One region of the Alkalihalobacillus phoenicis genome, then DNA from elsewhere that is predicted to be linked to it. Evidence: riboswitches for the same ligand, from Rfam matches in the RefSeq annotation. Region 1 holds a riboswitch; each other region holds the start of a gene.
What was found. Region 1 has a riboswitch for thiamine pyrophosphate ahead of thiE (thiamine phosphate synthase). Riboswitches for the same ligand answer to the same signal wherever they lie in the genome.
Positions count from the first base shown of each region.

Region 2: it holds a riboswitch for thiamine pyrophosphate, as region 1 does, so the genes downstream of both, thiC (phosphomethylpyrimidine synthase ThiC) here and thiE (thiamine phosphate synthase) in region 1, are expected to answer to the same signal.
Region 3: it holds a riboswitch for thiamine pyrophosphate, as region 1 does, so the genes downstream of both, thiT (energy-coupled thiamine transporter ThiT) here and thiE (thiamine phosphate synthase) in region 1, are expected to answer to the same signal.

Region 1 is NZ_CP154853.1:1,302,388-1,312,519, reverse strand. Features, by position in the region: gene AA0017_RS06200 (hypothetical protein) at 61-243, opposite strand; gene AA0017_RS06195 (phosphatidylglycerophosphatase A) at 339-890, opposite strand; gene AA0017_RS06190 (alpha/beta hydrolase) at 1,096-1,830, shown strand; gene AA0017_RS06185 (GNAT family N-acetyltransferase) at 1,874-2,299, shown strand; gene AA0017_RS06180 (MTH1187 family thiamine-binding protein) at 2,616-2,924, opposite strand; partial or broken gene AA0017_RS06175 (DUF1385 domain-containing protein) at 3,012-3,692, opposite strand; gene AA0017_RS06170 (hypothetical protein) at 3,716-4,303, opposite strand; gene thiD (bifunctional hydroxymethylpyrimidine kinase/phosphomethylpyrimidine kinase) at 4,862-5,674, opposite strand; gene thiO (glycine oxidase ThiO) at 5,692-6,801, opposite strand; gene AA0017_RS06155 (thiazole synthase) at 6,920-7,696, opposite strand; gene thiS (sulfur carrier protein ThiS) at 7,701-7,898, opposite strand; gene thiE (thiamine phosphate synthase) at 7,904-8,527, opposite strand; TPP riboswitch at 8,612-8,721, opposite strand; gene AA0017_RS06140 (hypothetical protein) at 8,784-9,893, opposite strand.
Region 2 is NZ_CP154853.1:3,052,794-3,062,925, forward strand. Features, by position in the region: gene AA0017_RS14465 (tripartite tricarboxylate transporter substrate binding protein) at 1-89, opposite strand, end outside; gene AA0017_RS14470 (mandelate racemase/muconate lactonizing enzyme family protein) at 126-1,250, opposite strand; gene AA0017_RS14475 (hypothetical protein) at 1,760-1,957, opposite strand; gene AA0017_RS14480 (DNA cytosine methyltransferase) at 2,127-3,194, opposite strand; gene AA0017_RS14485 (serine protease) at 3,372-3,533, opposite strand; gene thiC (phosphomethylpyrimidine synthase ThiC) at 3,552-5,294, opposite strand; TPP riboswitch at 5,439-5,553, opposite strand; gene AA0017_RS14495 (hypothetical protein) at 5,639-5,935, opposite strand; gene AA0017_RS14500 (glycine C-acetyltransferase) at 6,368-7,558, shown strand; gene AA0017_RS14505 (L-threonine 3-dehydrogenase) at 7,597-8,574, shown strand; gene AA0017_RS14510 (GNAT family N-acetyltransferase) at 8,760-9,521, shown strand; gene AA0017_RS14515 (lactate permease LctP family transporter) at 10,045-10,132, opposite strand, start outside.
Region 3 is NZ_CP154853.1:2,898,069-2,908,200, reverse strand. Features, by position in the region: gene AA0017_RS13880 (ABC-F family ATP-binding cassette domain-containing protein) at 1-1,042, shown strand, start outside; TPP riboswitch at 1,099-1,199, shown strand; gene thiT (energy-coupled thiamine transporter ThiT) at 1,281-1,826, shown strand; gene AA0017_RS13870 (CsbD family protein) at 2,126-2,314, shown strand; gene AA0017_RS13865 (SDR family oxidoreductase) at 2,573-3,484, shown strand; gene AA0017_RS13860 (hypothetical protein) at 3,510-3,674, shown strand; gene AA0017_RS13855 (carbon-nitrogen family hydrolase) at 3,797-4,591, shown strand; gene AA0017_RS13850 (L-cystine transporter) at 4,842-6,200, shown strand; gene mreBH (rod-share determining protein MreBH) at 6,247-7,254, opposite strand; gene AA0017_RS13840 (thiol-disulfide oxidoreductase DCC family protein) at 7,709-8,113, shown strand; gene AA0017_RS13835 (sodium-dependent transporter) at 8,396-9,763, shown strand; gene AA0017_RS13830 (hypothetical protein) at 9,897-10,132, shown strand, end outside.

The sequences.
Region 1 (10,132 bases):
ACTTTAGAAGTTGTTTCTCCTTCCACGGCTACCTCTATTTTATTGTTCTTTTTCTGCATTTCATTCATCATACGTATAACGTACGACATATTTATTCGTTTTTAATTTTCTAACTTCAACGACCGGACCAATCTCGTACCCATTATGCCAGTTATCTTCAATTTTGGCTTTAATACAACTGGCTTGGAATTTAGAGCGAAATAATTGACGATAATAAATCCATTTAGGTGCTTGTGCTTCCATTCGAATCCCTTACCTTCATTCATAGTCATCCTATTTCTTAACCTATTATTCCCTTTTCAACTAGTTACATACAATCGTCTCATCGAAAGAATAACTTATCCTATTAATTCCTCATTTTCACGCTTTTTTATATCTTCTAAACGTCTATTTTCCTCTAAATCTCTTTGACGATGAGCAAGTCTTGCAGAAGCACTTGCGGCAATACTCGCAACTAAATCATCAAGAAAAGTATGTACTTGTTCTTTTCGATTATCGAGTTCATGAATAATCCCAACCTTTTGTTTATCTAAATACCCAAAAGTTGTTACCGCGATACTCCCAAATCCAAAGACAGAGCCCAAGGCAATCGTCTCATCTACACCAAATAAGCCCTCATCTGAATCAATTAACGATTGCAGCGGTTCAGAAAGCTTTTTCTCTTCAGCTAATTGATCAAGTTCCACACCAACTAAAATAGCATGTTGAATTTCTCGCTTTAATAATACGGCATTTGTACTTTCATAACAGTCTTCAATCGTTAAATTTGGATTATAAGGAACCTGCATTTCATAAACAATTTCAGCGATGGCTTCAATTGAGACACCACGCTCCATTAATTTTTTTCTAGCTGCATTTTCAACAACATCACACGAGACTGGCTTTTTCATAACAGACCTCCTTGATTCTCTATAAGAAAATTAGCAAATAAAAACCTTTTCCTTTGATTTAGTTTACCACAAATCTAATTCACTGCCCAAAGTTAGGCGATTCATCTTTCTGTTTATGCACAACATGATTTTGAGCACCATTGCTTAATCCTCACTAAATATATGATAAGATAAAGAAAAGTTTGATGAAAGTGTAGGTGACAACATGGTGAATCAATTAAATGGAGATTTATCTGAAGCAATTATTAATAGTCAGTTTCTAAATGAAGAACAGAAGCTGATGATTTATACTCCACCGAATTTTACCCCAATGAAAAGTTATCATTTGTTAATCTGCCAAGATGGACAGGATTACTTTCAACTAGGTCGAATTCCAAGGCAAGTCGACACTTTAATTGAAGAGGTGGAATTACGTGAAGTAATTATTATTGGGGTTCCATATCCTTCTGTCAAAGAGCGTCGTAAAAGATATCATCCGGATGAGGAAAAGTTTGCTTCTTACTTACGATTTTTAGTGGATGAATTAATGCCGTTCCTTGAAGACAAATTCCCTCTTCATTCATTAGCAAGCAGTCGTACTTTAGCTGGCGATTCTTTAGCTGGCACAGTATCGTTAATGGCTGCTTTAAAATACCCAGCTACTTTTGGTCAAGTGATGATGCATTCACCATTAGTGAATGAGACCGTATTACAGGCTGTTTCAGATGCGAACACTATTGATGGGTTGGCTATTTATCATATGATCGGTCAAAAAGAAACAGCGGTCAAAACGACAAATGGTCAAGTGCTTGACTTCCTTGAACCGAACCGGCAATTAAAAGAAGCGTTAGAAAAGCTTAAAATTGATTATACATATGGTGAATTTGACGGTGATCATACGTGGACTTATTGGCAAAAAGATTTAGAGAATGGCTTAAAGAAACTTTTGCCTTTTGAATAACGAAAAAAATGACAAACAACTAGATAGTGGAGGTTAGCATGAAATGAACATAGAAAAAGTAAACACACAAAAACAACTAGAGGACGCCTATCGAGTACGTAAAGAAGTATTTGTAGGAGAACAGAATGTCCCTATAGAAGAAGAAATTGACCAATATGAAGATGAAGCTACTCATTTTGTTGTTTATAATGATGAACATGAAGCCATTGGAGCTGCACGTCTGCGCGAAATAGATGGTTCCGGAAAAATTGAGCGTGTTTGCATCGTTCAAGCAGCTAGAGGCACAGGGATTGGCCTTGAATTAATGAATATTTTATTAGATGAAATCAAAGAACGCCAGCTAAATAAAGCGAAATTAAATGCCCAAATACAAGCTGAACCTTTTTATCAAAAATTAGGATTCGAAACCGTTTCAGGACAGTTTTTAGATGCCGGAATCCCTCATGTAACCATGATAAAAACGATGTAGACACGAAAAACGGAAGGCGTTCGCCTAGAAGCGAGAAAAAATACAGGGCTGACTAAAAAGTCGCTTTTTGACTTTATAGGCAGACCGATTTTTCTCGAGCTTCTAACGCCTGCAGTTAGACACGAAAAACGGAAGGCGTTCGCCTAGAAGCGAGAAAAAATACAGGGCTGACTAAAAAGTCGCTTTTTGACTTTATAGGCAGACCGATTTTTCTCGAGCTTCTAACGCCTGCAGTTAGACACGAAAAACGGAAGGCGTTTGCCTAGAAGCGAGAAAAACCTAACAATGGGGCCCCTCTGTTAGGTTTTTCTATTTACTATTTTTCTAACTCTCTCGCAACGGATTCTAGCTTTCCTTTTAAAGTTGTTGCTTTGTCTCTTCGGTCATCAATACGGATATTGGTTGCGACACGGGAGCAGCCTTTTTCAAATGGAACTTCATGAATCGCTTGAATCACTTCAAACAATACAGGCAGCTCTCCTTCAATCAAAGTACTCATCGGGGTTAATTGAAAAGTAATTTTGCCTTCATATGTTTGCAACACCTTTTGAATTTCACTTACATACTCACTCACACTTGGATTATCGGTTCCAATCGGTACAACCGTTACATCTACAATAGCCAATTGCTTTCTCTCCTCTACTTTAAGTTTGATTCTTTTCAATTCAAGATGTTCTGGAAACTCTTCTAATGCCAATAGCCTGTACGATTCAATCGCAGCGATTAAGTGCATTCGTTCTGGCTCTTCAGTCGTCCATTTTCGCTGTAGCCAATAAGAGATTCCTAAAACAAATTTTCTTAGTCGCTTCATCTTTTTCATCTTCATTAACCAAATCACAAGTGGGACCACTAGTACAGCACCATAAGAAGCATACATAATACTCGATGAAAAAGATACATTAATAAATAGGTTAAAGATCATCGTTAAAAAAAGGACGGCCAAAAAATAAATTACAACCGCATTTGTGGAACAATTTCGATTCGTAATCTCTGCTTTTTTAATTCTCGCTATTCGAGCCCTAATTTTCCTACCTCGATCACTAAAAACTTTATGCTCAGCTCCATGGTATTTTTTTAATTCCCTTGGAAAAATAAAGTGAGTACCAAACATAAAATAAATCAAAAAATAAAAAGGCAAGCCATTAAAAGCGAGTGGGTATACGACTTGAATCAATTTTGGCCCCAAAATTAAAGCCAGATAAACGGTCGAAAAAAGTTTAAGCCACATCGGTAAAGTAGTTGTCACTTGATAAATCATCCGACTCATCGTTTTAATACTTAGTGGTTTAATCCATTTTTGGAGTTTTCCTTTGTGATGATAAGCACAGGCAACATGCTCTTGACCGATAAAGAAAATCCCTGCTTGAAAGGACAATCCTCTAATAACAGCCATCTTTTATATCCCACTCCTTACTCTCATTCCCTCGTACTCACATTTAAAACCCAATATGGAATTCCTGATCCTCGTTCAAACTCGACCGTTTCAAAAGTCGCATCTGCTGAAACAAGTGGTGAATGGTTCACCCATGTATGTAATAAAAATACCTCTGCCGAAACAATCTCATCCGATTCTATTATTACGACAGCTTCTCCTAAGTTCCCATAACTAATATGCTCATCTAATTGATTCGTAAATGTAAAAATAAGCCCATTTTCTCCTTCAATTGCATGTGATTGCTCAATTACTTCATCAGAATAGAACAATTGCAACTCACTCTCAACGACCGAATAGTCTTCTACAGGCTCTCCAGCTTCATTATAAAAGACGACCCCGAGGTAATCATCTCCATTTAAACCATCAGCTGGGGCAACCGTCCAATCCCAGTTAGCTCTGACGGTTACACTGTCATCACCTTGATGAAATGCAACGTTCAATTCGATTTCATCTATTAATTCTTCGTTGGTGACCCCTTCATTATCATTTAGAAAAAACATTCCCCCAACAATCATCAAGACGATTAAAATTCCTGGTAAAATATATAACGCTTTGTTTCCTTCCAACATTTTTTGTCTCTCCTCATATAAACTAGTTCCCACAACGCTCATTATACCTTAAACCTTGATCAAAAGCATCGCTTAGCCATGTAGCTAAATACGAATAGACATTTTGTAAATTAGGTAAAGTTCCCTTTTGTTTCTAAATATAACTAGAGAAATGCCGACTGAATGTCGCGTGGCTGGCGTTGATATGTAAATTAGGATGAACATCGCCTGCCACTTTGCCTACTAAAAAAAGGTCTATTCAGTAAAATTTAGTTCCATTAGTTAGCCTACTCCGCTCGCTGCATGCCCTACGCGTTCCGCTCCCTCCGTTTTAGCTTTTAAAAAAAGAAACACTGAAAGCCAACTTAATCAGATAGTTAATGACCTTAGATTTTCTCTCAAAAGATGAAGTAGAGACCTTTTAAGTAGACTCCCTCCTTTTATCAAAGGATAACCTGTAAAAAAACAAATAATTCTAACTATTTTACAATGGATAGAGCACGACAATAATAGAAAATGAGCGACGGGTCCCCATCGCTCAAAACACATTGATATCTATATTCACCTAAAAATGAAACGTCATGACTTTCTCTTTAATCGTTGATAAGCATGATGGTTTGTTGGTCCAATACCTGTTCCTAACTGAATGGAGTCCGAGATTGCTGCTGTAATAAAGTCTTTCGCCACTTGAACGGCTTCTTTAATTTCTGATCCTTTGGCGAGTTCGGCGGCAATAGCGGCAGCAAACGTACAACCTGTCCCATGCGTATGCTTTGTATCGATTCGTTCCACATGATATTTGGTCATTTCTTTTCCATCATATAATAAATCAAGTGCCGGTCCTTCCGTTAAGTGACCACCCTTTAATAAAATATACTCTGGCCCTAGCTCATACAGCGCTCTGGATACTTCTTCCATTTCTTCAATGCTTGTAATCTCTTTTTCTAAATCTAAGATAGCTTGTGCTTCTGGTAAATTAGGCGTAATCACTGTTGCCACTGGTAACAGCTTTTCTTTTAACGCATCTATCGCTTCTTGTTGTAACAAGGTCGCTCCACCTTTAGCAATCATGACCGGATCGACTACGATGTTTTTTAACTGATATTCTTTCACTTTTTCGGCGACAAGTTCAATAATTTCAGCCGAAAACAACATTCCTGTTTTAACCCCATCTGCTCCGATATCAGATAAGACAGCATCTAACTGAGCTTCAATTGCCTCTACAGGTTGTGGATAAACACCGTGTACGCCTAATGTATTTTGGGCTGTTATTGCGGTAATGGCACTCATCCCAAATGTCTCAAGCTCTTGAAACGTTTTTAAGTCTGCTTGTATTCCTGCCCCACCACTACTATCAGAACCTGCAATCGTTAATGTTTTCGCTATATGCATTTTTTTACCTCCTTGCATTAAGAAAATCTTTCTGGGGAAAATCGGTCGATTGGGACAAGTGTCGGCTTTCCTTCCACTAAGTCGGCAACGATTTTGGCTGTAATTGGACTTAATAAAATCCCATTTCGGTAATGTCCCGCCGCAAAAATCACATTTTTAGCTTGTTTTAATTGCCCAATAAATGGGTACCCGTCCTGAGTAGCCGGACGCAATCCTGCCCAAGTATGAAACGGTTTAAGTGTTTTTAGAAAAGAAAAGATGTGATGATTCCAATTCGTTAAACGAAAAATCCCTTTTTCTGTTACATCGGTTTGAAAACCAGCAATGTCTTCAGAAGCACCGTTAACAAGTGTTCCATTCGCTTTAGGTACGACATATCCTTGGCTCGAATAGACGATATGACGAACTCGCTCCCGCTCCAATTCATAAGCACAAATCTGTCCTCTAATCGGGTAAATAGGAATCGAAAGAGCAAAAAAGTCTTCTAATTCCTTTGCCCACGCTCCAGAACAAATAATAAGTTCGTCACCTTCAAACTGTTGACCATCATCACTTTTTAATAAAACACTTTTATCTACTTCATTAAGCTCTACTTTGCCTAAGTTTTCATAAATCTCGACACCCAATTGTCTACATGCTGCCTCCAGTGCTTTCACATAGCCAGGTGCATACACATGGCTCTCTTCTGGATAATACATGGCAGCGATAATTTCATCAGATAACTCAGGTTCTTTCTCTTTCACTTGTTCAGCCGTTAAAAGTTCTGCTGTTACACCCCATTGACTCTGCCAAGCAAGGCGAGTTTGAAGTGCGAGAAGATCAGCTTCATGATAGACAACGTGTAAGCTTCCACTTTCTTTATATTCAAAGTCTTCGTTTGAAACATTTTTTATCTCATTCTGCCAGTCAGCAAATAATCGTAAACTTTCTAAACTCAGCTTAAAAAAGTCATCTGGATCTTCGCCAATTTCAGAAAGAGGGGCAAGCATTCCTGCTGCTGCCCCCGATGCTTGTCCACCACATTTATTTTTCTCTAAAACCGTTACATTAAATCCTCGTTTTTTTAATTCGAAAGCGGCAGATAATCCAATGACGCCTCCACCAAGAACAATTATTTCTTTCCCCATTGTCTACACGCCCCTAAAGACATCATTGTTATATAGTCTATCTATGAATTTGTTATCTTCACAAAAAGCTCATTAACCAATCGGATATTTCACGCTTTGTTTCTTTGTCGTCCATGCACTACAATTGAAATTCTGCAAATCCACTACTTGCCGTCGCATATTTCTTTTTCGGAATCCGACCTGCTTCATACGATAGACGCCCTGCTTCAATAGCCAACTTCATCGCTTTTGCCATTTTGACTGGATCCTTTGCTTTAGCGACAGGAGTATTCATTAGAATCCCATCGACGCCTAATTCCATTGCTTGTGTAATATCCATCGTACTGCCTAATCCAGCATCAACGATAATAGGTACATTGCTCTCTTCTGCTATTAAGCCGATGTTGTACGGATTAAGAACGCCTAATCCTGAACCAATCGGGGCACCACCCGGCATAACGGCAGCTGCACCTGCTTCTTCAAGCCTTTTACAAAGAATAGGATCATCCGATGTATATGGCAAGACAACAAACCCTTCGTTTGCCAAAATTTCTGTCGCTTTTAACGTTTCTATTGGATCAGGCAATAGTGTCTTTTCATTGGCACTTATTTCGATTTTGATCCAATTACTAATACCTGATGCCTTTGCTAATCGAGCAATCCGAATGGCCTCTTCTGCATTCGTGGCACCGGATGTGTTCGGTAAATACGTAAACGCTCCAGGCTCAAGATGTTGTAAAATCGCATCCTCTTCGGGAGCTTCTAAATTCACACGTCTAATCGCAAATGTCAACACCTCTGCTTCCGATACACGAATCGCCTCATTCTGAACAAATGGATTCGGATACCTTCCTGTGCCTAAAAAAAAGCGTGAATTTAATTGTTTCCCTGCTATTTCTAATGTTTTTCGTTTCATTGGTTCAACCGCCTCCTACAAAATGGACGAGCTCAATTTCCGTACCCGCTTCAACCTTTGTTTTTGCCCACTCATCTCGTTCGATAATTTTGCCATTCACTTCGGTGACGACAAGATGGGATTCAAGTTCAAAATGAGAAACGACCTCTTCTAATGTCATAACATTTAATTCATGTTTTTTACCATTAATCGTTAATTCCACTTCAATCACACTCCGTCAAGGATTTTAATAAATTTCTCGGCTGTCCCTTTGACATCCTCGGCCCCAACAATTTCACTAATCATACAAATTCTTGTTGCCCCAGCCTCAATTACTTGTCCGACATTATGGAGTTTGATTCCGCCAATCGCAACAAAAGGAATTTCCACAACCTCTTTCACTTCTTGAATGTATGCAGTCGTAACAGGATCGACTACATCCTTTTTGCTGTTCGTTGGAAAAATCGGTCCAACGCCAATATAATCAGCTCCACCAGCTTCTGCCTCTTTCGCCTCTTCGACAGCATGTGTTGAAACACCAATCATTTTATCTGGTCCAACAAGCTTTCGTACATCAGCTAGTGGCATATCATCTTGTCCAATATGCACTCCATCGGCATCTACTGCTAAAGCAATATCAATATAATCATTCACAATAAACGTCACATTATGTTTTTTCGTCAGTTCACGTAATTTCTTTGCTTTTTCAAAGACAACTTTTCTTGAACTCTCTTTATCCCTCAACTGGATAATATCCACCCCACCTAGAATGGCCTCTTCCATTACTTCAATCAGGTCTCTTCCAGTGTGAAATTCTTCTCCAGTAATCGCATATAAACGAAAATCTTTCATGTTTTATCACTCCTACATTTTTAACAAAATATAAAAAACCACACTTCATTCAATAGGAAAGAAGCGCGGCTACTCATACAAAATCATAACAAGCATCAACTTCCCTACGCTGGTATGATCCAGATCAGGTTAAAAGGGTAAAAGGAACCACCTTTTTCTCAGCTTATTCAAGATAAGCACCCCTAGTTTTCTCGTAAAATATAAAATTATTTACCCTTTCATTATGACAGATGCCCAATAAAAATCAAGGGAAAGACTATTCAATACTCACTGATATCTCAAGATCATCTAAACGTAGAATTTGTTCGAACTGGGTACCTATGAGTAAAAAGTTTTCATCTGGTGACAATTGTAATGGCACATTTTCCTGCCATTCCATTAAAAACTTGTCTTCACCGGTTTCAAGCGAGAATTGTCTTAATTCAAACCCTTGATCATAGCTATAATAATCACTACTATACTTAGGCTTGAAATAATAAAAAAAGTTCGTTTTTTTTCCATAATCAAAAAATGGGATCCACCACTGGTTAGAGTGAGTACTTAAAATCGGTATTTCTAAATCTTTTACATGCTTGGAATCCCGATAAAAGGAATAAACCGAATTCTCATCATAAATCGTCTCCACCGCAATATGCAAAGACAATGAATTCCCGAAATATTGATACTCAATCAAATCTTTATTCGTATATTCTTCTTTATTTCCTTTAATCGAATAACGATATAATGGAGCAACCACGTTCATATCGTCTATTCCCCTCTTTATATAAGCCAAATGAGCATCTGGTAACCATTGAACATACGCTGCCTCAATTGTGATTGGCAACAATTTATTTGTCCAGATATCCACATAATAGGATTCATGTTGCCAGTCCGGTAAAAAAGCAGTCACTATGACTTCGTTTTTATTATCCGGATGGAAATATACATTGTATTGTTCACCAAACCCCTCTAATTTCATTAACAATTCCCCAGAACTATCTAAAAATAAAAGATCGACCGTCTGCTTCTCTTGATTAAACTCTTGAATGGCAATGATCGACTGATTTGAATTTATATGAACATCATAAACGATGTGCGGCGTTTCATAAAATATGGCCTTTTCACTACTAAATAGATGATAATGACTTATTTTCGACCCATTCTCAGACTCTTCTAGGGTTAAAATTGTTCTTGAATCAAGCCAGCCTATGACATTATAAAAAGGGTAAGTAGATTGATAAGGAATGATGACAGAACTTTCCCAATAATGCTCTGTCACTTGCTGTTTTTCTCTCAGATCGTTATAAGCTTCAGGTAATGGTTGACTATGATAAATCGTACAGCCTGATAATAGGACTAAAAGAAGAAATGTCTTGATGAATTTCAAATGACATCACCTTCATTCCATTTCATTCAACCTATTATCCCATGTTCATATGGACTATACAATTGATAAGACTAAATGATTAGTAAAAATTTCATAACTGGATAAGTTTTAAGGTTTTTTTAAGCCTGAAATATCATATCTGCGTGATTTGAATACGTTTTATCATTTTTTATACTTTTTAGACAAATTTTATTAAAAACAGATTGTAATGAGGAGAACATATTTTGAAAACAAAAAAG
Region 2 (10,132 bases), 1.8 Mb from region 1:
CCATCTGCCTGTGTATCACCGGATGAACACCCAACTAATATCATCGAAAAAATGCCAACAATGAGCAGACAAACATAGTTTAGCCTCACAAATGCTCTCCCCTTTTAATTAAATTTTTTGGGCAATTAAACAAATTCCTTCACAATCGTTCTCTCCGCTAATTCTTCATCAATTTCAATCCCTATACCAGGCTCTGTTGGTGCTAATAAATAAACGCCACCTTCATCTCTTACTTCTTTAAATTCTGGCCCTTTAATCAGTTTGTCTTGGAAATAATCTCGGTCGGTCGCAAAATACTCCACCCATTTTACATTAGAGTTTCCTATCGCTAAATGAACATGAATTTGCTGTAAGTTCCATGGTGAAATCGGAATATTGTATGCGGTTGCAAAATTGTAAATCCTTAACCAATCGGTGATTCCCCCAGTTGCCATCGCATTAGGTTGAATAATATCAACTGCTTTCTTTTCTATTAATTGTCTAAAGTCATTCAAGCCACTATGCTGCTCTCCACCAACGACATACGTATGACCAGCGAGCTCTCTTACTCTTGCATATCCATTAATATCTTCAGGAGAAACAGGTTCCTCAATCCAATACAGATTGAACTTTTCCCATTTTTTCACTTGCTGTATAGCTGTTTCCGTATCCCAGGAACCATTTATATCGACCATTAATTTCACATCGTCACCAACCGCTTCCCGAACGGCCTCAACCCGTTTATCTGCTTCTTTTAATGAGACTGCCGATAAACCACCTCTAATTTTTATTGCGGTATGTCCGTTTTCTACATATTCTACAGCCACTTGTGCCAACTCATCTGGTGGAAGCTGGTGCCCTACATTCGCATACGTTAAAACACGGTCTCGTTTGTTTCCAAATAATTCAGCTAAAGGAACATTTAATAATTTCGCTTTAATATCCCATAAGGCAAAATCAACGGCCGCCACACAATCTCTAATCATTCCTCGCATTCCAAATCGCCAAGGGGCATCATACATTTTCCACCAGAGCTTTTCATTATGCAGTGGATTTTCTCCTAAAATTAAGTTGCGAAAATTTCTTTTTAACAAGGTAACCGCAATATCACTGGCAACGCCATGTGGAAATATTGGTGTACTTAAAAACCCTGTCCCACTTACACCATGATCAGTTTCTACATTGACAATGACAATCTCATGTCCACTAAAAGCCATATCTGATTTCCCCATCTGTACATATCTTTCAACCGTCATATCCGTTATTTTCATTCTGTTCTCCTAGCCTGTTTAGTCAAAACTAAATTTTGCTAGAATACCTCCCTTGTTTTTAAATTCCACTCCCCAAAAGAAAACGCTTTCTTTTAAATCCCTTGATGTCATTATAAGACCCTTCACTAAGGAAAACCTCTTTAAAAATCTTTCTTTTACTTTAAAAAAGTTTAAAGAATAAGGAACATACGTACTTATATAAACTTTATAAAAACACAAAAAGGCACAGCATTGAATCACTTTCAATTGAATCCTCATCACTTAATCTCCTATGTGAATAGTGCGAATTAAAAGCAGAAAAGAACTCATATATAATGGTCAATTCAAAGCAAAATAAAGCACTCTTTTTAACTATACGGCCTTATGACATTTATATTCGTATAAATATCATACAAAAAAGAGCCATTCTACAAGAATCGCACATCTTGTGGAATCGCTCTATTTCCCTGTCGTTTTGAGGGCTGTCATACCATTTCAATCAAAATGGAAATTAAAAACATAGCCTTTTCTTATTTGAATATTTTTTTGAACGCCTTAAAAAATGTTGTACGCTGATAAATTTTATAATGACTATTTTTTTTCGGAGTCGTAATCCATCCATAAGTTTTAGGTGTTCGAACTCCTGGGCGATGAACGACATAATGTTTGACACTTGTTTTCGCTGAAATTCTCTGTTTTAAACTAAGTTTTCTTATTCCCACTTTCATATTATCAGCCCCTCATCTTTTTGCGGTAAAGACTAAGATGCTACTCTAACATTCATTTCGACGTAAAAAGGTTCAATCCTTGTCTAAATTCCGAATAAATCGTTCAAATTTATTTATACGATACTACTTTTTACAACCGAGACCGCTAAGTGTTTTTTTGCTATAAATGTTAAAGCCTTGATAACTGAAAGGAGGAACCTTCAATTCCTACTATCGATTCGTGTAATACTTTATTTTCGTGTAATACTTTATTTTCGAGCAATGCAAGTATTATGTACTGTAACACATTAATTGGAACACTATTCCCAAACTGTTTCCATGCTTGACCATCACTGACTGGAATTTTAAAGTCCTCTGGAAACCCTTGAATTCGGGCACATTCCCTTGGTGCCAATTTACGAACTCGACCGTTAATCAGATAACAACCCGTTTTGCTTCCAGGCCCGCCTCCTTGTGCAGATAAAGTAACCGCATGGCCTAGCTCACTATAAATACGCTCACCCTGTCCTCCTTTATTAATCGTCCCAACTCGAACAGGCTTTAAAATATACTCCATTAGTAAAGATTCGGCCGGTACTTTATCAAAGTCAACGGTCATATCGTCCCTTTTGATCACATAATGGTCTGTTTTCTCATCATGTAAAAGGTAATCTCTTAAAATGACACGGTCATTAGGAGGTTTCGGAAAGGCAAAAGACTCGACTTGTAAATCTTTCCGAATCGCCACCATATAAATTCGTTCTCTATTTTGCGGTAGACCAAATTGACTCGCATTAAGAACTTGATGCCAAAATTGATAGCCAATCTGCTCAAGTGTTTCTCTGACTGTATTTAATGTATTCCCTTGATCATGAGTGGCAAAATTACGGACATTTTCCATCAAAACAAGCTTCGGTTGATGATGCTTCACAATCCTTGCAACATCAAAAAACAGCGTTCCTCTCGTATCTTCAAATCCTTGTCTTTTTCCCGAGATACTAAATGGCTGACACGGAAAACCCGCACATAAAATGTCATGCTCTGGGATTTCGCTAGGCTCAATTTGTGTGATATCTCCTTCTGGATGGATGCCGAAATTTTCCGAATAAGTCGTTTGGGCATGCTTATCCCATTCAGATGCATAGACACATTCAGCCCCAAAAGACTTCATCGCCAAATGAAAACCACCAATACCAGCGAATAAATCGACATATTTCATCCCGTTTAAAGAGTGAGCAAACTCCGTCACATTAATCATTTTCAAATCCTCTTTCTTCGTCCAACTTCTATCCCATTATTTTAACACAAATAAAGAATTACTTTTATTTAAACCCTTTTCCTCTCCCCATGCTTCTGACTTTCTTTCCTAAACATCCATGCATCCGAATTTCACATGTTTTCACTCATAAAAAAGAGGCTAGATTAGCCCCCTTTTTTAATAATATAAAATTTTCACTTTCTCACACTTGTCGCATTGAACCATATACGTATCTCCCGAATAATGATGGTCACATTCGCCTTGAATTTGTTCAATTAATTTTTCTAGCTCTTTAATCGATGACTGGTATCCTAGAATTGTGGCCTTTAATTGATTCACCTTTATTTTAATCAGCCCCTATAAGTAGAGTTGACTGCCTTTTTCCCGAAACTCTTCGGATTTTTCTTTAAAGCCTTCTTTCACTTCCTCGTTGCTTTTTCGAATGTCATGAGAGATTCTCATGCTGCAAAACTTCGGTCCACACATTGAGCAAAAATGAGCCGTTTTGGCTCCTTCTGCTGGTAATGATTCATCATGAAAGGAAAGAGCTCTTTCAGGATCAAGTGATAAATTAAATTGGTCTCTCCAACGAAATTCAAATCGAGCTTTAGATAAAGCGTCATCTCGTTCTCTCGCATTTGGGTGACCTTTCGCCAAGTCAGCAGCATGGGCCGCTATTTTATACGTAATCACTCCTTCTCTTACATCATCACGATTCGGTAAGCCTAAATGCTCCTTAGGCGTCACATAACAAAGCATCGCCGTGCCATACCAACCAATCATCGCTGCTCCAATGGCTGATGTAATATGGTCATAACCTGGAGCAATATCCGTTGTCAACGGGCCAAGTGTATAGAACGGTGCTTCCTTACAAAGCTCGAGCTGTTTATCCATATTTTCCTTAATTAAATGCATCGGAACATGTCCTGGACCCTCGACCATGACTTGAACATCGTGTTTCCAAGCCCGTTCTGTCAATTCACCTAATGTTTCAAGCTCAGCAAATTGGGCTTCGTCATTAGCATCAGCAATCGAACCAGGTCTCAGTCCATCACCTAAGGAAATACAAATATCATAGGCTTTTAAAATCTCACAAATCTCTTCAAAATGCGTATATAAAAAGCTCTCTTCATGATGAGCTAAACACCATTGAGCCATAATTGCCCCGCCTCTTGAAACAATGCCCGTTACTCGCTCCACCGTTAATGGAATATATCTTAAAAGAACACCAGCATGAATCGTAAAATAATCAACGCCTTGTTCCGCTTGTTCGATTAAGGTATCACGATATACTTCCCACGTAAGGTCTTCTGCTACCCCATTCACTTTTTCTAATGCTTGATAAATCGGGACCGTTCCAAGCGGTACTGACGAATTTCGAATAATCCATTCTCTTGTCGTATGAATATTCTTTCCGGTTGAAAGGTCCATAATATTATCAGCTCCCCACCGTGTCGCCCAAATCATCTTTTCCACTTCTTCTTCAATCGATGAGGTCACAGCGGAGTTACCAATATTGGCATTAATTTTCACATGAAAGTTTCGCCCGATAATCATTGGTTCTGATTCGGGATGATTAATGTTGGCAGGAATAATCGCTCTCCCTTTTGCCACTTCATCTCTCACAAATTCAGGCGTCATTTTTTCACGAATCGCAATAAACTCCATTTCCGGGGTAATGATCCCTTTACGAGCATAATGAAGTTGTGTGACATTTTGGTTCGCTTTTGCTTTGAGTGGCCTTTGTTTCATTTCTGGTAATGGAACTGTATTTTTTGTTCTTCCATTATCCTCTGGTTTCATTTGCCGACCATCATACTCTTCACAGTCTCCACGTTCAGAAATCCAAGCCGAACGAATTCTTGGTAATCCTTTTTTTAAATCAACGTGATAGTTATCATCTGTATAAGGACCGCTCGTATCATAAACTTGCAACGGTTCATTTTCCACATTTATTCCATTTATGTTTGTTTCACTCAACTGAATCTCACGTACCGGCACTAAAAGATCCGGTCGTGAACCTTGCAAATACACTTTTTTACTTCCTTCAAAACTAGACATAATCGATAAATTCTTCTCATTCACTGAAGATGTTGACATTCTACTCGCTCCTTTGATTTGTAGTGGATCGATGTAGAACACGCCAAAAAAGCGGAGGCCGTTTGACTAGAAGCCACAAAAAAACCAGATCCAATACACATGAATGGACCTGGTTTACTTAACTCATAGAAGTTAAAAAAAAATTAAATAAACGACTAACTTCCCTACGCTGGCATGATCCAGATCAGGTCCAAAGAGTCAAAAAGTTTCAGCGCACTTCTCTCTCAGCCCAGCTCATTGGGCACCCCTAGCTACTTATATTAAGTTTCACAGAAATTATATACTTTTCCAAAAATTACGTCAACACAACATTTGTAATAGGTTGTTTTTAATGACCTTGTCTATTATTTTTGCCTAATCATTTCGTCTAACCCTAAAATGCGAATACGTTGATACGTCGCATAATGGGAACGATACAACAAATTACTCGCTTCTCGAACAGACAGTTCCTTTGAATATTGTACGAGAAATCTTTCTTCATCTTCTGTCCACCTTCGACCTATGTTTGGTGTTTCCAATTGATACAATTTCAACTCAAAGGCGAGATGTAATAATTCGGTTAACGATAATTGGTTCAAATCCATTAATTCAGTAATTGATAAATGTCCCCAATGTTCTTTGATCTGATTTTGATTATTCAATATTCACACCTCATAATACGTTACTCGTTTCATGGGCGACCAGTCTCTCTTTCATTTATATGATGAAATACCCTATCCGTTATACAACACATATCTACTCCCTCTTAATTGTACCACAGCACAAAAAGTAAAATTGGGCATTTTATTGAACACCTTAAATTCGAAAAACATGAGCCTTTAAAGTTTGTAAATTATTAACATCATTTCTTTTCTCTCTTTTGAAAAGGATATAAATAAGGAAACTCATTTTAGGTCGTAATTGAAAAAGGAATTTTATCAATTTTGTCCTTTCTGCATATACAATATTAATGATATATGTTAAATTATAAGCAAATAAGATGATTTTTTTAGACAAACCACATTTTTTGTCCTCTGCAAATAAACATTTGTTTCTATGGATTGTAACCAAAAAAATGATGAGGAGATGATCATATGTCAAGCAACACATTACAACAATTTCTATCTACTAATTTAAATGATTTAAAAGAAAAAGGTCTTTATAACACTATTGATTCTCTAGAAAGTGCAAACGGTCCCATTATCAAAATTGATGGCAGAGAGTTAATTAACTTATCTTCTAATAACTATCTCGGCCTTGCAACAGATGAACGCTTAAAAGAAGCCGCAACTAAAGCAATCGCTGATTTTGGAGTTGGCGCTGGAGCCGTTCGTACGATTAACGGAACCTTAAAATTACATGATGAACTAGAAGAAAAATTAGCCGAGTTTAAGCATACAGAAGCCGCAATTGCCTATCAATCAGGATTTAACTGTAATATGGCTGCCATTTCAGCTGTAATGGATAAAAATGATGCGATTCTTTCTGATGAATTAAACCATGCATCGATTATTGATGGTTGTCGTCTTTCTAAAGCAAAGATCATTCGCGTTAAGCACTCTGATATGGAAGACTTACGTCAAAAAGCAAAAGAAGCGACAGAGTCTGGTTTATACAACAAAGTAATGGTCATTACTGACGGTGTATTCTCAATGGATGGAGATATCGCAAAACTTCCAGAAATCGTACAAATCGCCGAAGAGTTTGATTTAATCACATATGTCGATGATGCCCATGGGTCAGGGGTTCTTGGTAATGGTGCCGGAACAGTAAAACATTTTGGTTTATCTGACAAAGTAGATTTCCAAATTGGAACCCTTTCAAAAGCAATTGGTGTTGTCGGAGGTTATGTAGCAGGTAAAAAAGATTTGATTGACTGGTTAAAAGTTCGTAGCCGTCCGTTCCTTTTCTCAACAGCCCTAACCCCAGCCGATATAGCTGCTTCCATTAAAGCAGTTGAGGTGTTATCAAACAGCACAGAGCTACAAGAGAAGCTTTGGGCAAACGGAGATTATTTGAAAAAAGGTCTAAAAGAACTCGGATTTGACATCGGTGAAAGCGAAACACCAATTACTCCTTGTATTATCGGTGATGAAGTGAAAACACAAGAATTCAGTAAACGTCTAAATGAAGAAGGCGTCTACGCAAAATCGATTGTTTTCCCAACTGTCCCACAAGGTACTGGTCGTGTTCGTAATATGCCAACAGCCGCACATACAAAAGAAATGTTAGATGAAACGATTGCGATTTATCAAAAAGTCGGAAAAGAAATGAACATTATCTAAAAACATTAACTTCAAAACGGATGAGCGGAGGAATTCTTATGAAAAAAATCTTAATCACTGGTGCATTAGGTCAAATTGGATCAGAGCTAACAATGACTTTAAGAGATCGTTACGGGGCAAAAAATGTCATCGCAACAGACATCAATAAAAACGACAGTGATGTTGTTTACAGCGGACCATTTGAGCAATTAGATGTTACAAATGATAAAGCCTTTTTTGAAACAGCTAAAAAGCATAATGTTGACACGGTTATTCACTTAGCCGCTCTATTATCAGCAACAGCGGAACAAAAACCACTTCTAGCTTGGAACTTAAATATGGGTGGACTTGTCAATGCCTTAGAAGTTTCAAGAGAGTTGAATACACAATTTTTCACCCCAAGTTCAATCGGTGCCTTTGGTCCATCAACACCAAAGGTTCGTACACCACAAGATACGATTCAACAACCAACAACGATGTATGGTGTCAACAAAGTGTCTGGTGAGCTATTATGTAACTACTACTTCCAAAAATTTGGGGTCGATACGAGAGGGCTACGTTTCCCTGGCCTCATTTCATATGTGGCTCCTCCAGGCGGCGGCACAACTGATTATGCCGTGGAAATTTATTATGAAGCGATCAAAAAAGGTCACTATTCTTCTTACATCGGAGAAGGCACCTATATGGATATGATGTATATGCCTGATGCTTTAAATGCAATTATTAACTTAATGGAAGCAGATCCTGCTAAGCTTAAACATAGAAATTCTTTCAATGTTAGTGCGATGAGTATTGCACCTGAAGATGTAAAAGCATCCATCCAAAAATTAATGCCAGAATTCACAATGGATTACAACGTCGATCCAATCAGACAACAAATTGCCGAAAGCTGGCCAAATGCCATTGATTCAACTTGTGCCTGCGACGAATGGGGTTTCAAAGCAGAATACGATTTAGACAAAATGACAGCGGATATGCTCCTGCATTTAAATAAAAAACTGACTATGGATTCAGAAGTGACAAAAGGCGCGATTTAAGCGCCTTTTTTTATTGCCTGTGTTTACTTTCGCTTTAATATTTATTTATTCGCACCCTAATTCACACAACTCCACTTTTTCATTACCTATCACCATCTATTCCTTCTCATTTTAACGACGAATGTTCCTAAAAAGGAAATCCCCTTCCACTTGTAGAAATAGTTATAATTCAAAGGAGGCTCTAGATGTCGAATACACAATTATTAGAAATGGATAGCCAACTGTTAGAAGGGATTGGTAGCTTCTGTCTTAGAAGTAAAAAGAAGTCGAATGGATACATAAATAAGAATAAATGGCTGAACGAGCGGTTTGAAGAGGGGTTGAAATATGTACAATTAATTGAAAATAAAAAACAAGTCGGGTTTATTGAATATACAGCAAGTGAGAATTCATCTCGTGTTGTTTTTGCTGAAAACTATTTAGTCATCCATTGTTTATGGGTAAGTGAAAATGGCAAAGGCTATGGTACAAAACTCATTCAAAAATGTATTCAAGAAGCAAAAGCATCCTCCAAGAGTGGTGTGATTGTTTTAACAAACCCAGAAACCTCTTGGACACCAAGCAAAGAAATTTTTATAAAAAATCAGTTCAAACAAACGGCGATAGGTCCTCATCACTTCGAATTGCTCGTTTATCCATTAGAACAAAACGATTCAATCCCGACATTCCCTACTAATTGGGAAGAAAGAACTCAAAAATATGAGGGACTAACTATATTACGTTCGTTTCAATGCCCTTATGTTGAAATTGCTACAGAAAATATAAAAACAGCTGCAAGCACATTAGGAATCGCTGTGAATATCATCGACTTAAAAACGAGAAATCAATTAATGGAATTAGCCCCAACCCCTTATGGCATATACTCGGTTGTTTTTAAAGGAGAACTTATCTCCTTTCATCGAATAACAGTTCACACAGTTATTAAACGATTGAAAGAACTTATGTAATAAAGGAGACCAAATTAGATAGCACAAAAAGACTGCCCAGATAAAGTCGTTTCCATGACCTAATTGGGCAGCCCCGCTTATTTTCAATTAAAGAAAAGCACATTGAATAACATCTCACCTTTTATTTCAAACCATATATTTTCCAATGCTACTATAAATATAATTGCTAAAATAAATGAAGTAATTGAACAAAACACTTTATTCCTTAACCTCATACTAGAACGTTTATACAGTATAGGAATGAAATAAATAACAATCAACCAAATAACACCTTGTAAAACCCCTGCAATTAAGTCTATATAAGAGAAAGGCGGTTTAATAAATGGAGATAAAAAAAGATTTGTGAGTAACAGTAATATAAATAGGAAACATTGATACATGATAAATGCAATCTTTTTCATAAAAGAATGGACTCCGTTTCAGTTGAGCATAATTATTATTTAAATTATAAATCCTTAATGAAGAAAAAAACAGACAAAAAAGACAGATGAACCTAAATTCACCTGTCTTTTCTTAAAGCCTTTTAGAAAAACAACGATAGCACAAAGGTCATGATACAAACGATAAATAACAACATTAAGCTGTATTTTAACGTGTACTTAAAGATGGAA
Region 3 (10,132 bases), 1.6 Mb from region 1:
TGACCGAGTTCATGATCTAAAAGACCAAGAATTTAAACAGGAAACGAGAGAGTTCGATTTTGCGATTGGTTCCAAACGTCTAGGTAATGATGTAATTGAATTAAAGGGAGTAAGTCATTCTTTTTCAGGAAAGGAGCTCTTTTATCCATTTGATTATTTGCTTGTAAAAGGAGAACGACTCGGAATTATTGGGCCGAATGGGAGTGGAAAGTCATCCTTATTAAACATTATGGCAGGAAGACTTCAACCTGAAAAAGGCGAGGTTCATGTCGGGGAAACAGTCGAATTTGGTTATTATACACAGGAAGACCATGAAATTGATGGAGATTTAAAAGTCATCGAATATATTAAGGAAATCGCTGAAATCGTTTATACAAAATCAGGTGATGTCATCACTGCGGAGCAAATGCTAGAGCGTTTTTTATTTCCGCGTTCGATGCATTGGACTTACATCCGTCGTTTATCAGGTGGGGAGAGACGAAGACTTTATTTACTTCGAGTGTTAATGGCAGAGCCTAATGTACTCTTCCTGGATGAGCCGACAAACGATTTAGACACAGAAACGTTATCAGTATTAGAAGATTATTTGGAGCAATTCCCAGGTGTAGTTGTGACCGTATCGCATGATCGTTATTTCCTCGATCGGATCGCCCATCATTTGCTTGTTTTTAATGGGAAAGGGGACATTAATCGTTTTCAAGGTAGCTATAGCGATTATTTGGAAATGGCGAATGAAGAGAAAGAACAAGAACAACGGGATAAACAACAGGTAGCGAAAGCTCAAGCGACTTCAACAAAAGCACAAAAGAAAAAGAAACTATCTTATAAGGACCAAAAGGATTGGGAAACGATTGAAGGAAAAATTTCAAGCTTAGAAGAGAAACTAGAGAGTATTGAAGAAGAAATTGCAGCAGCTGGGAGTGATTTTACGATGATTGAAAAACTCCTTGCTGAACAAAAGCAGCTGAATGACGAATTAGAGAAAGCGATGGAGAGATGGGAGGAGTTATCGTTACTAGTTGAGGAGTTTGAAACGGATTAATAAGGAAATGGTCTACCACATAGAAACTACTTATGTTACAATGAAAAAAATAATTAGATAACCACTAGGGGTGTCGTTTGACTGAGAGAGGTAATAACCTTAACTCTTGGAACCTGATCTAGGTAAAACTAGCGTAGGGAAGTGGTGTTTACGGTTTTGCACTTATGGATTTAGTCTGTTCATATTGTGCAACGGATGACATCCCCCTGTGGTTACGCATAGAGGGGATGTTTTTCGTTTGGAAAGAGAACGTTTAGTGATTATGATTGAGGTAGCAGTGATTGCAGGGCTCGCAACGTTATTAAGTTTAGTAAAGATTAATGCTTTTTGGCCAAATGGAGGTTCGATCTCCTTAGAAATGATTCCATTATTTATTATTGCTTTTCGTCGTGGCTGGAAAGTTGGGGTATTAACTGGTTTGATTACCGGTCTTGTTGATTTATTAATTAGTCCATACGTTGTTCATCCAATCCAACTACTGTTAGATTATCCAGTTCCATTTTTATTGCTTGGTTTTGCTGCTCTCTTTGTGAAAAAAGGTCAAGTGCCTAAAGTGACTTCACTTATTATTGGCGTGATTTTTGCAACGCTTCTACGCTTTTTATCCCATTTTGCTTCAGGTGTCATTTGGTTTTCCGAATTTACGCCAGATGGATGGAATGATTTAGCCTATTCGGCTTTTTATAATGCCTCCTACCTTGTTCCGCAAATGCTTATCACTTTAGCAGTTTTAATTATTTTTGTGAAAAGCTATCCACAGTTTTTTAATGTGAAAAAGATATAAGCTCAAAAAGCCCGTTCCAAAATGACTGTTTAGGTACTTGAAGCCACTGAAAACGGGCTAATCTTAAAAAATGGTTACATTAGTTAACATACTCCGCCAGCTGCATGCTAACAGCAATAGCGGGCGAGCGTGAGTCTCCTCACCTTCATGTTGTTAGATGCCTCAGATGTTGTTTCGTAAAATTGCCGCTGATTTTGATAAATGATGAAAAAAAGCGATTCTGTGTTTGAAGGCTATCGATAACGGTAAATGAAAGAGTAAGCAACGATAAGAATTTTACTTTAGAGGAGGAAAAACAAATGGAACAAGTGAAATGGAAAGGTAAATGGAATCAAATGAAAGGTGAAGCGAAGAAAAAGTGGGGGAAATTAACCGATGATGATTTACAACAAGTGGACGGAGACAAGGATAAGTTAATTGGGAAAATTCAAGAAAGGTACGGTAAATCCAAAGAAGAGGCAGAAAAAGAAGTGAATAGCTGGAACTAAAACGATAAGCTGTTCATTCAATCCCCTTTTTGTTCAAACAATTCGTTTAGGTTAACAAGGGATTCGCTTAGACGAATTGATTATATAGATTGACCCCTATACTGGCTATGCTAGTATAGGGGTTTTTGGTTTTGCATGAATCATTTCAAGTCTCATATACATAGCATAGAAGTTAAAACGAGGAGGGGTTATGTGTCAAAAGATGAACAGGAGCAACTGCAAAAGATTAATGAATTACAGCAAAAATTTTTAGAAACGATGCGCTCTACGCCTTATCCGCTTTACCGTAATTATGGAAAAATCACACGGTATGAAGAAATACCTATCAGTGCCCCTGAACAAAGGCAATTAAGGCAGCCTGGTGTAGACGCGTTAATGGTGCCTCTACCAATTTTGGAAAATCCTCATTATAAAGGGAGTGGAAAATTAAAGGATAAGGTTGCTCTAATTACTGGTGGAGATAGTGGGATTGGAGCCGCCACCGCTATCGCTTATGCGAAAGAGGGAGCAGATATAGCGATATCTTATTTAGATGAACATGATGATGCCAATCGAACGAAAAAAAGAATTGAAGAGCTAGGCAGGCAATGTTTATTATTGCCAGGTGATGTTCGGGAGAAAAAGCAAAGTGTGGCGATTGTTGAGAAGACGATTGAAAAGTGGAATCGTTTAGATATTCTCGTGAATAATGTCGGCATCCAATTTCAACAAAAGGATTTAACCGATATTACGGATGAACAGTTTGATGACACATTTAAAGTGAATATTTATTCGCATTTTTATACGACAAGAGCGGCATTGCCTTATATGAAACCTGGCAGTTCGATTATTGGGACGACATCAGTTGTGACGTATAATGGCGAAGAACAAATGATTGACTATACAGCTACCAAGGGAGCGATTGTTGGATTTACTAGAGCACTAGCTAAGAATGTGATTAAAAAGGGAATCAGAGTGAATGCAGTAGCCCCAGGACGGATTTGGACCCCTTTAATTCCTGCCAGTTTCACGGCTGATCAAGTTGCCACCTTTGGTTCATTAAACCCAATGGAACGAATGGCACAACCGTTTGAATTGGCCCCGACTTATGTGTATCTTGCTTCAGATGATGCCAGTTTTGTCACGGGGCAGGTTCTTCATGTGAATGGAGGAGAAGCAACTAACTCCTAATGTGACTTTGAAAGGAGGAGAAGGAATGCGATTTGAATTTAATCCTGAAATGGTGTTGCTTTTATTAAATGAATCTGATGATTTGGTCACAATGCATTATATCGATCACTCTTGGACGATGCAAAAAATAGGGCCAAGACCGCCTTTTTATACGAACCCAGTTTATAAAAGTGATTTTCCGCTTATTTAACGAGAACGATTCCACCTCCTACTTTAACAATGCTTTTTTCTTTTGCTTTCTATTTAAATACGCTAATCTATCAATAAGGAAGTAAGTTAAGAATAGTAGATGAAGTGAAGGGTGGAATCGAGATGTTACATGTTGCATGTTTTCAAATGGATATTACCCCAGGAGATCCGGAGGCTAACAGGCGGGTCGTTGAAGCTTGGGTGAAGGAACAAATGACTGTTGATGAAAATACGGATGTTTTAGTGTTACCTGAAATGTGGACGACGGCGTATCGATTAAAAGATTTAGCTAAAACAGCAGATACACCAAATGGAGAAACGATTCAATTTTTAAGTGATCTAGCTAAATTTTATCAAGTTAACATTGTTGGAGGCTCTATTGCTGTGAAGGAAGCAGGTGAGATTTATAACCGAGCCCTCATTTTTAATCGTGAAGGTGAGCTTATTTATGAATATGATAAAATTCACCTTGTGCCTATGTTAGATGAACCGAAGTATTTAACTGGTGGCAGGCAAAAGGTTGAATCGTTTACTTTGGATGGTCATAAGATGGGAATTATTATTTGTTATGATCTGCGCTTTCCAGAGCTGGCCCGTTCCTTAGCTGTAGAAGGCGTTGAATTGTTATTTGTTGTCGCTGAGTGGCCTGAGGTGCGTGCGATTCATTGGGAAGTATTACAGCAAGCAAGAGCCATTGAAAATCAGATTTATTTAATTTCTTGTAATAGAGTGGGAGAAGATGAGGGAACTTTATTTTCCGGACGCTCTATGTTTATTAACCCTTGGGGAGAGGTTATCTTAAAAGGAGCAAAAGATAAACAAGAGACTTTAAGGGCGAAATTAGAGCTTGAAGAAGTTGCGGAAATACGTGAGAATGTTCCAGTTTTTAAAAGTCGTGTTCCTCACCTTTATAAATAGGATATCTTTTAATGAAGGAGCTGTTCCAAAGTTGGAACAGCTCTTTTTTCTTTCTAATCAGAAGGAGAGTTCATCGGTGTTTAGCTACTAGAGAAAAGAAAAAATAGAGATCGGAAATAAGTTAGGTCTATTTTCAGTTAAGTTGAATAAAATAGATTATTCCTACCTAGCTGATAGGAATAATCTTGTAAAATGATCTACGATAAGAAGGGGGAGGGTTTAAGTGTTTACCATTTTAAACATTGTCATTATGCTATTATTTATTTTTGGTTTATATGTCATGCAAAAGAAGCAGATTTCCTTTTCTAAAAGAGTGTTTACGGCTCTAGGTGTAGGGATTGTTTTTGGGTTAGTACTTCAATGGGTATATGGTTCATCATCTGAGATTATCGTAGAAACGACAAGTTGGTATAATATTGTTGGAACCGGTTATATTCGATTTTTACAAATGATTGTCATGCCTTTAATTTTTATTTCAATCTTAGCTGCCTTTACGAAGCTAACGATAACGAAAAACCTTGGGAAAGTTAGTACCCTAATTATTGCTATTCTAGTTGGAACGACAGCTATTGCTGCCACTGTTGGAATCGTTACGACGCTTGGTTTTAACTTAGAAGCGATTGAAATTGAGCAAGGAGAAGCAGAAATCGCTCGTGGAGCGGCAATGGAGGAAAACTATACAAATAATGTCGAAGGTTTGACTTTCCCTCAGCAAGTGATTCAGTTGCTTCCAGCTAATCCATTTTTAGATTTTACTGGTGCTAGGTCTACTTCAACGATTGCGGTCGTTATCTTTGCTATTTTCTTAGGAATCGCTTATTTAGGAGTTAGACGAAAAGAACCAGCACAAGCTGCAATGTTTGCAAAGATTATTGATTCAATCCATGCAATTGTCATGCGTGTCGTTAAAATGATTATTAGATTAACTCCATATGGGGTGTTAGCGATTATGACCCGCACGGCAGCAACGAGTGATTTAGCTTCGATTGCCAACCTTGGAAAATTTGTTGTTGCTTCATATGTAGCCTTAATTGTCATGTTTATTATTCATTTATTGTTATTATTAATATCAGGATTAAATCCAATTACGTATGTGAAAAAAGCATTCCCTGTATTAGCTTTTGCTTTTACCTCAAGAACGAGTGCTGGTGCATTACCTTTAAATATTGAGACACAACGCAAATTAGGTGTACCAGAAGGAACAGCTAACTTTGCAGGGTCATTTGGCTTATCGATTGGTCAAAACGGTTGTGCCGGAATTTATCCAGCAATGCTAGCTGTGATGATTGCCCCAACAGTAGGGATTAATCCACTAGATCCAGGGTTTCTTTTTACGTTAATTGTTGTGGTGGCTATTAGTTCCTTTGGGGTTGCTGGTGTTGGAGGAGGAGCAACATTTGCTGCTTTACTCGTTTTATCAGCCCTAGATATGCCGATTGCTTTAGCTGGTTTATTGATTTCAGTCGAGCCGCTAATTGATATGGGTCGAACAGCTGTTAACGTAAGTGGGAGTATGACAGCAGGTACGTTAACTGGAAAATGGACGAAGGAGCTTGACGAAACGGTTTATAATGATCAAACTCAACGATTAGAGGCACAAGATATTTAAAAAGAAGAAATCCCGTAAGTCCAGAAGGGCTTTACGGGATTTCTTCTTATACAGTTGCTTTTTGTAGTTTATCAATAAACTTTAATGAACGGCCAGTCCCGATCGCAACAGATTCTAATGGACTTGGTGCAATATGAACCGGTACGGAAATCTCATCCGATAACCATTCTTGCATGCCGTTTAGTAAAGCTCCTCCACCTGTAACCATTACACCACGATCGACAATGTCACCACTTAATTCAGGTGGACAGTTTTCTAACGTCGCACGAATAGCTTCTAGTAATTGCACCATAGATTCATGTAAGGCTGATTGAATTTCAGAGGATGTTAAGGTAATCGTCTTTGGTAGTCCATTAACTAAGTCGCGACCTCTCACTTCCATCGTTAATTCTTCGTGCTCGATTGGGGTATAACCAATTTCCATTTTTACTTGTTCGGAAGTTCGTTCCCCAATTAAAATATTGTATTGTTTACGTACATATTGAATAATCGCGTCATCAAGCTTGTCTCCTCCAACACGGACAGAGTTACAAGAAACAACACCACCGAATGAGATGATCGCAACTTCTGTTGTCCCACCACCGATATCGACGACCACATTGGCTATCGGTTCGCTAACGGGCAAATCAGAACCGATAGCAGCCGCGACAGGCTCTTCGATGATATGGACATTTTTAGCTCCACAGCTCCGTACAGCATCCAAAATAGCACGACGCTCGACAGAGGTTGAGCCAGAAGGGGCACAGACGACAACATTTGGTTTTCTCATCGATAACCCTAATTTTTTACTTGCTTTTCTCATGACCGCTTTTAACAAATCACTCGTTACATCAAAATCAGCGATGACACCATCTCTTAAAGGGCGAACAGCGATAATGTTGGCAGGTGTTTTTCCAACCATATTTTTCGCTTCTGTTCCAACGGCAAGTACTTCTTTCGTTTCTGTGTTTAATGCCACAACAGAAGGCTCATTTATAACAATTCCTTTATCTTTTGTATATACCAGCAAATTTGCTGTTCCTAAGTCTATTCCGATTTCTGCAGTAGACCACATAATAGCACCAACTTTTCTATTAGAAGTTATTTTCATAGGTAGTCATTTTATCAAGCATTTTACGATTTTCATAGTGTCCTACAGCTTATCTTCTATGTAAGAATATGAGATCATTATGGGATATTTTTAATATAAAGCGTATTATTAGGAAGGGTCTTCCAAAAAAACAGCTAGTAGTCATTTTGGTGTAGGTCTTTTGTTTTGTTTTATAAAAAAGGAACCCCATAAACCTTCAGAAAAGAAGGTAATGAGGTTCAAAAATAAAGGGGGTGAGGAATAAAGATGCATTAATCTTCACTCGTTCAATAATGGTATACCCGCTCTTGAAAGTTTAAAACATAAAAATTAAAAAATTTTCATAAAAAATGTAGGTTAAAGGGTTTATCTATGCAAATAAATTCAGACAGATTAAACTATAAGTAAATCATGTTTTAAAACAGGGGTGTGTTTAGTATTGAAAATCGATCACGATGGGATTATTTTATTCGACGGAGTTTGTAATGTTTGCAATAAGACTGTTGATTTTTTGCTTAAACACGATAAGCAACAGCATTTTAAATTTGCTTCTATTCAATCAGAAATAGGCCAACAACTCATTCAAAAGCACCGTATTGACCCAGCAGTTGATTCAGTCATTGTTATTCGGCAAAATGAAGCATACCTCCATTCAGAAGCTATATTAAAAATTATTCCAAAGTTATCGTGGTATTGGCAGTGGCTACGCTTATTTAGAGTTGTTCCTAGGAGGTTGAGGGACCGGTTTTATTTTTGGTTTGCGAAAAATCGCTATCGGTTTTTTGGAACGAAATCAACTTGCCGATTACCTACAAAAGAAGAAAGGGAAAGGTTTTTGGAATAATGGCGTCTGTTTTCGAACTTAATTTAAGGGAAGAAAATGCATCCTATTTTTTTTCCTATTTAAAGGCATTATCAAGCCTTTTCTCATAAACATTACCAAAACTAGAAAATGAATATAGACAATAGTGCGAAAAAATAAACAGATTCTCATTTTACCCTTGTCCTAATGGTATTGCTTTGCTAATATAGGGACATTCGTTCATTTAAAGCGATAAAGTCTGATTGTATAATCATAGTCAATTGATGAGAATATAAGGAAGACTGGAGTATAAGAGAGAAGGGTATGAGAAGTGTGAGTCAACAACAAGAGCAATGGTCTTCGAAGCTTGGTTTTGTATTTGCCACAGCGGGGACAGCAATAGGATTAGGAGCGATTTGGAAGTTCCCATATATAGCGGGAACGAGTGGAGGCGGGGCCTTCTTTTTATTATTTTTATTATTTACTTTTTTAATTGGGTTACCTTTATTAATTGGAGAGTTTGTCTTAGGAAGAACAACAGGAAAAGAAGCAGTCTCTACTTATAAAGAGCTAGCCCCCAAATCGTTCTGGCCGATTACAGGATGGATTGGGGTTGTTGCCTGTTTTTTAATATTATCGTTCTATAGTGTTATTGGTGGCTGGAGTTTACTTTATATTTTTGAAACAGTAACAGGTCAGATGAATAACTTAACGGTAGAGCAGCTATCGAATAAATTTGGAGAGATGATTGCAAGTCCATGGAGAGCTTTAGGGGCGCAAGCTTTATTTATGCTTATGACGATTTATGTTATTTCAAAAGGGGTTCAGTCAGGGATTGAACGAGCAAGCAAAATTATGATGCCAGCATTGCTTATCCTTTTAGTCATTATCGCCGCAAGATCCTTGACTTTAGAAGGGGCTTGGGAAGGCGTTCAATTTTTATTAAAACCAGAATGGTCAAATATACAATCAGAAACGATTTTATTTGCTTTAGGACAAGCCTTTTTTGCTTTGTCTCTAGGGGTATCTGTCATGGTTACGTATAGTTCTTATGTATCGAAAAAACAGAACCTTCCATTAACAGCATCCATTATTGGGGTTATGAATATTATTGTTGCGTTACTAGCTGGGTTAATGATTTTCCCTGGTGTCTTTACATTCGGACTTGAACCAAGTGAAGGTCCAGCTTTGATCTTTGTTGTATTGCCAACGATTTTTAATCAAATGCCATTAGGAATCCTGTTTATGTTAGCCTTTTTTATCTTGTTTTTCTTTGCTGCTTTAACTTCGGCTTTTTCGTTATTAGAAATTATTGTGGCGACTTTTTCAAAAGGAGATCAACAAAAGCGTGTGAAATTTAGTTGGGGAATTGGAACCATTATTTTTATAGTTGGAATACCATCAGCTCTTTCATACGGCGTTTTAGCAGACTTTCAGCTATTTAACTTAACCTTCTTTGATTCCTTAGATTATTTAGCTAGCAATATCTTATTACCAGTAGGGGCATTATTAGTCGCTTTATTTATCACGAGGAAGGTTCCAAAAGAAAGACTGTTGAATGAAATTAAACAAGGATCAAATGTGGGCAAACGTTTCTTTGCTTGCTGGTATTTTTTAGTGAAGTATATGATTCCTCTTGCCATTATTATTATATTTTTAGACGTACTTGGTGTTTTCCAGCTTTTCTCCTAGAATTTTATAATTGTGAGAAAAGTAAAAATTGACAAAATTTAATCATATTTGGCTATGTTGATTAATAAAAGTCATGTTATGATAGAAGCAACACAACAAGATGCATTTTAAGCATCAAGCAGGAGGGACTAAGATGGATAACAGCAAGCTACAAGTTTACTTTGAGGAAAAGTTAGCTCAAGCTAAAAATCAATTTGAACGAACAATTGATTGTAAGCACACGGAGTTTGATGATTTGTACCCATACATGACTGAGCAGCCACAGTTTTTCTGGTATAAACGTTATGTAGCATGGCAAGAGTTGTTGACCATTGTTCAAACTGTATCTGATTTAGAGTTGAATTGGCAGCAGCCATTTACAGACAAACA